DNA from 2 places in the Bacillus altaicus genome. Region 2 is predicted to be linked to the other one. Evidence: riboswitches for the same ligand, from Rfam matches in the RefSeq annotation. Region 2 holds a riboswitch; the other holds the start of a gene.
The links. Region 2 has a riboswitch for thiamine pyrophosphate ahead of tenA (thiaminase II). Riboswitches for the same ligand answer to the same signal wherever they lie in the genome.
Positions count from the first base shown of each region.

Region 1: linked by a shared signal. The riboswitch ahead of thiM (hydroxyethylthiazole kinase) and the one ahead of tenA (thiaminase II) in region 2 are both predicted to bind thiamine pyrophosphate.

Region 1 is NZ_CM143394.1:4,988,750-4,991,965, reverse strand. Features, by position in the region: partial or broken gene topB (DNA topoisomerase III) at 375-950, opposite strand; TPP riboswitch at 1,179-1,288, shown strand; gene thiM (hydroxyethylthiazole kinase) at 1,361-2,170, shown strand; gene thiE (thiamine phosphate synthase) at 2,184-2,843, shown strand; gene ACE38F_RS25745 (anaerobic C4-dicarboxylate transporter family protein) at 2,961-3,216, opposite strand, start outside.
Region 2 is NZ_CM143394.1:4,661,421-4,664,636, forward strand. Features, by position in the region: gene ACE38F_RS24130 (ABC transporter ATP-binding protein) at 1-644, opposite strand, end outside; gene tenA (thiaminase II) at 613-1,308, opposite strand; TPP riboswitch at 1,398-1,501, opposite strand; TPP riboswitch at 1,562-1,674, opposite strand; gene ACE38F_RS24140 (SH3 domain-containing protein) at 1,934-3,094, shown strand; gene ACE38F_RS24145 (hypothetical protein) at 3,100-3,216, shown strand, end outside.

The DNA of each region.
Region 1 (3,216 bases), 330 kb from region 2:
ATGCGGGGGATTTTTTATTTGAATAATCATTAGTATAGATTTGAAATAAAGTTGTATTGTTTTGAAGAAAGTAATACTGTTTGTAAAAAGTTACGTTGTTTTATTCCTTCTCGATTAGAGAATTTTAAGTGAGTTTTAATCGTTTTTTTTACAATGAATGTATAATATTTCACAAAGTAGGAATCTGTTTTGATTAATCTTTTTCAAAATGGTTTCCTTTTTTTCTTATCAAATAAGGAGAGGTGTTTTACAATCAAATGGAGGTCTTTGCTACTTTAAATTATCTTTATAACCATATAAATTTGGGAGAAAATCATACAAGTCATGTAAATACTAGAAATATTAATTTCACCCTAACTATTGACGGGATACATTTGTACACGACCACAATTTAGTTGGGCATTAAAGCGAGTAGTTAATGCTCGAGTCGCATTAAGTCCGATATACCAGTCAGCCTCTGAACGTGCGACAGCTGAAGCGTATAGATTGTCATATGCTTTTCCTGGTTTTAAATTTGCGAAGCCATCTTTAATTGCTTTATCGGTAACAGATGAAATCCATAGACGTTTAATCGGTTTCTGCATTTTAACTTTATCGATAATCCAGCGTGCGACCAACTCGCCCTCACGACCGGCGTCAGTAGCTATAATGATTTCATTTACATCTTTTCTAAGAAGCTGACTTTTTACAGCGTTAAACTGTTTCCCTGTTTGTTTAATAACGGTTAGTTTTAAACGCTCCGGTAGCATTGGTAAATCTTCTAAATTCCACTGTTTATATTTCACATCATAGCTTTCTGGATCAGCTAATGTAACGAGATGACCTAAAGCCCAAGTAACAATATATTTACTACCTTCAAGATAGCCGTTCCCTTTTTTATCACATTTCAGTACACGTGCGATATCACGTGCAACAGAAGGTTTTTCAGCAATTACAATACTTTTTGCCATATTTAAAAACATCCTTTCAAATTTCCATACGTTAAATATAGCATACATCTTTGTTCTATTCAGTCTTGCTGACGGTTTGAGTTATTTGTGGTGAAATATACGTGTGAGAGTTTTACTTATATAAAGGCGAAGAATGGTTGAACCAGGAGAGTTCTGATTTCTATCATTCTATAAAAGTAAAGAACTTGTTATTTTACTAGAATAAGAGTAGACTTTGAAGTAGATGAATAATAAACACATGGGAGTTTGTGGATGCAAACTGAGAGTATGACTAGTCCGTCATTGACCATTTGAACCTGTTGGATAATGCCAGCGTAGGGAGAGTGTAAAAGCACATGTTCAGGCACTTTGCGTACGCGCAAAGTGCCTTTTTGTGTATCTCCCATCACTATAGTTAGGAGATGAAAAGGATGAATATGAAAGAAATTAGTAAAGTAGTGGATTTGGTGAGAGAGTCTAATCCACTCGTGCATAATATTACAAATGTTGTTGTAACAAATTTTACAGCAAACGGTTTGTTAGCATTAGGAGCATCACCTGTAATGGCGTATGCAAAAGAAGAAGTAGCAGAAATGGCTAGCATTGCGGGAGCCCTTGTTTTAAATATGGGTACACTTCGTCCTGAAGAGGTAGAAGCGATGTTACTTGCTGGTAAATCAGCAAATAAGAATGATGTACCAGTATTGTTTGATCCAGTTGGGGCAGGAGCAACTTCTTATCGAACAGAAGTTGCGAGATATATTCCAGCTGAAATCGATTTAGCTGTTATCCGCGGAAATGCAGCTGAAATAGCTAACGTTATTAATGAGAAATGGGAAATTAAAGGTGTAGATGCTGGTACTGGAAACGGTAATGTTGTAAATATTGCAAAACAGGCAGCGGATGAATTAAATACAGTTGCGGTAATTACTGGACAAGAAGATGTTGTTACAGATGGAGAGCGAACTATTCTTATTCGAAATGGCCATCCTATTTTAACGAAAGTTACTGGAACAGGTTGTTTACTAACTTCTGTAATAGGAGCATTTGTAGCGGTAGAAAAGGATTATGTAAAGGCAGCAGTAGCCGCATTAACATTCTATGGAGTAGCAGCAGAAGTAGCGGCTTCGAAAACAGTAGAGAATGGACCAGGAAGCTTTCAAATTGAATTTTTAAATCAGTTAGCGAATACAACTTCAGATGATATTGAGAAGTATGGAAAGATTGAGGTTATACAGTAAGGAGAGGAACTAGATGTCGCGCATTACAATGGATGAAATGTCTAGGTTATTACCAGTATATTTTATTATGGGAAGTAACAATTGTACGAAGGAGCCTCTACAAGTATTGAGAGATGCACTAGAAGGTGGTATAACAATTTTTCAACTTCGTGAAAAGGGAGAAGGGGCTTTAACGGGAGAGAAACGTATTGATTTTGCGAAAGAACTACAAGCGCTTTGCAAGGAGTACGGTGTACCATTCCTCGTAAACGATGATGTGGAACTAGCCCTCGAGTTAGATGCAGATGGCGTGCATGTTGGACAAGATGATGAAGGAATTACATCTGTTCGTGAAAAGATGGGAGATAAAATTATCGGTGTATCTGCCCATACAATTGAAGAAGCACGCTTTGCAATTGAAAACGGGGCTGATTATTTAGGAGTTGGCCCTATTTTCCCAACGAGTACAAAAAAAGATACGAAAGCTGTGCAAGGAACGAAAGGTTTAGCTCATTTTAGAGAACAAGGAATTACAATGCCGATTGTTGGTATTGGTGGGATTACAATTGAAAATACAGCTGCGGTTATAGAAGCGGGTGCGGACGGTGTTTCAGTTATTTCAGCAATTAGTTTAGCGGAATCTGCTTATGAAAGTACGAGGAAATTAGCTGAAGAAGTAAATAAAAGTTTGTAGAAAAAGCCCATGTAATATTTTAAATGCTATATGGAGGAATAGACTGCCCAAAAAGTTTAAACAAACGTTTGATTAAAAAAGCACAAACCTTTTTAAATAAAGGTTTGTGCTTTTTCTTTAAAACATAATGGAAATTAAGAGCATTCCAATTCCAATAGAAGTAAAGGTTGCGATCAGGCCCGGAATCATAAAGCTATGATTTAAAACATATTTACCAATTCCTGTTGTACCAGTACGGTCAAAGTTAATTGCAGCAACGATTGTCCCGTAGTTTGGAATGAAGAAATATCCATTTACTGCAGGGAACATTGCAATAAGTAATGCCGGCGGAATACCAAGTGATAGTCCGAGTGGCACTAAAGCACGAACTGTT
Region 2 (3,216 bases):
ATTCGCTCAGTTAAAGTTGCTATCGGTTGATTTTCTACAACCAAAATTCGATTAGAAAGAAACAAGGCTTCTTCAACATCATGAGTGATAAATAAAATTGTTTTTTTCCACTCTTTCCATTGTTCAAACAACCATTCTTGCAAAGATGCCTTCGTTAAAGCGTCCAATGCGCTAAACGGTTCATCTAACAATAATATCTCCCCGCCTGTTAATAAAGTTCGGATAAAAGATACGCGTTGCCTCATACCACCAGATAAATCTTTCGGATATTTTTTCTCGTACCCTTGTAAACCAAATTTATGTAACAGTTCTTTCGCTTTTACTTGCGCTTCTTTCTTCTGCACACCTTGGCACTCTAGCGGCAGGGCCGCATTCTCAATAATCGTCCTCCACGGCAAGAGCATATCTTTTTGGGGCATATACCCTACAGAATGACTCTTTGTTTCTGTCAGCTCTATCTGTCCAGTACTTGCCTCTTCTAAGCCTGTAATAAGGCGAAATAAAGTACTTTTCCCGCATCCACTCGGTCCGATAATACTTACAAACTCTTTATCTTGTATAGAAGCATTTAATTCATCGATGATTGGTTTCTCATCATAATGAAAGGAAACATTATGAAACTGTAGTATGTTCTTGCTCCTCAAAACCCCACATCTCCTTACGATAAGCCATATCCCAGAATAAATATTCAAATCGGCTGGAATATAAGAAAATCTCCTCTAATCGATCTAGCTCTTCCTCTGACTTTCCAACTGCCATTTCATTTAATAAATCTATTAACCAAATACAAAGGTTACCGTATTCTTCAGAACTATATCCTTGAATCCACTCTCCAAAGAACTCATGATCTCTTGCTCCAGGAATATCATTTAAACGCTTTCCAATCTCCCAATAGCTCCACATACATGGAAGTAAAGCTGATATTAATTCTGCAAGTGTGCCATTTTGAGATACAGACATCATGTAATTTGTATAGGCTAAATTTTTAGCAGATGGTTTCGCAGATTCCATCTCTTGTGCAGAAATACCAAGTCTTTTTGCATACTGTTTATGAATCGTCATTTCACCATTTAAAATCCCATCAATTTGCTCTGCAAATTTTGCCATAACTTGTGGATTCGTTGCCTTTACAACCCCAATTGCATATAGCTTTGCATAATCTAACAAATATAAATAATCTTGAATAATATAGTACTGGAATTTGTCTTTTTCCAACGTACCATCCCCCATACCTACTACAAACGGATGATTATGACTTTTCTCCCAAACAGGCTGCACCGTATCAAATAATCTTTCACAAAATTTCATTAATAATTCCCCTTCCTATATGTCTATTTATCTCAATAAAAAAACCACTTCTGTATATAAGAAGTGGTTACAGCAAATAAAATTATAATTTATTCGTTGTTCCACTTCCCTTCGCTAGTATTATCTAGATCAGGTGTTGTAAGGGTTAAGGATTATTCCTCTCTCAGCACGAAAAGCACCCCTAGTGGTGTTAATATGAAATTTTCAAATAAAAAAGCCCCGTTTCTATACGCAAAGAAACGGGGACTCATTGTTAGTGTCCGAATTGCTTCCCTACGCTAGCATAATCTAGATCAGGTAATAAAAAGGATCAAAGACTCAAGGTCTTACTCTCAGCTGGCAACACCAGCCCTCCTAGCAAACTATAAAATTATCACTGTCAGTATAACACCGCCATAAGACATCATCAACTGTTTTAATTTTCTCAATTATGAATTAAATTTTAACGTGTTAAACAAATATAAATGCGACCCCACAAATGATATATACAATATTTATATACGAATCTCTCTTCTAGCATTATTTTTATTGATTTCATATTACATTTATGTGAATACGACCAATATATTATATCTTTATACTATAATAAAATTACAACTATACAACTAGAGGAGGTCTTTATTACATGAATATGAAAGCTACAGCTTTAACAGCAACTACTATCGCAATTGCTTCTTTACTTCCTTCTATGGGAGAATCCGATATACAAGCAGCGGCTGCTAAACAACCATCTACAGTAAAAACTGGATATGTAAAAATTGATAACGTGGCACTACATCAAAATAACCATGCAGACAGTGCAATAATTGATAACATTCGATTTAATAGCCCCGTTACTATTCTTGAAACAGTTCAAGATTGGTATAAAGTATCTGTTAACAACAAAACAGGCTATATGAAAAAAGATGCAATTCTATTCAAAAAAAATGTTCATCCAAAGTCTCAATATATCGTAAATGCAAACGCATTAAATGTTCGTTCTGAACCTAATACACAGTCTTCTATTCTAGATATATTACCAAATGGTCAATTCATTACCATTCAAGGTGAACAAGGGGATTGGTACAAAATATTACATAATGGGCAAATTGGTTACGTCCAAAAAACATTTGTATCTAATGGATCCACACCTCTAGTAAAAGGTGTCACAGTACAAGGTTCTCCTTCTTATACTGTTGCAACACCAAAATTAAATGTACGCAGCAACGCTAGTACAAGTAGCACTCTACTTGGATCATTACAAAATGGTACACAAGTACAAGTAGTAGAAACGGTAGGTACTTGGTATAAAATTCGTTTTGGCACAGGATACGGATATGTAGCAAAACACTATGTAGTGCAAAATCAAAATCAAGCACAAGCTAAAACAGCTCAACCTGCATCAATTCCAGCAGTTTTCAAATTCCCTACTCAAGGGAAAATCAGCTCCACTTTTGATATGCGCTGGGAGCAAATGCATTATGGTATAGATATAGCAGCACAAGGAAATGTCTCTATTCAAGCTGCTGCTGCAGGTAAAGTTGTGAAATCTTATTATTCAGCTAGCTACGGCAATGTCGTGTTCATCGCCCACCAAATAAATGGGAAATTATATACAACAGTTTATGCTCATATGAAGGATCGCACTGTACAAGCTGGTGATCAAATACAAACTGGACAATTAGTAGGTCATATGGGAAACACAGGTCATTCATACGGGCAACATCTTCATTTTGAATTACATAATGGGGAATGGAATTTGGAAAAAACAAATGCAGTGAACCCACTGCCATATTTAGTTAGGTAAATTATATGCCACGCAATATACCTCTCTTTATTGAATACCTGGCCTTTTTAGGTTTAATCTGTTGTTTAATCATTTATAATACGAACACTGCATTCTTATCTATTATTATTGCTTTTGTTGCT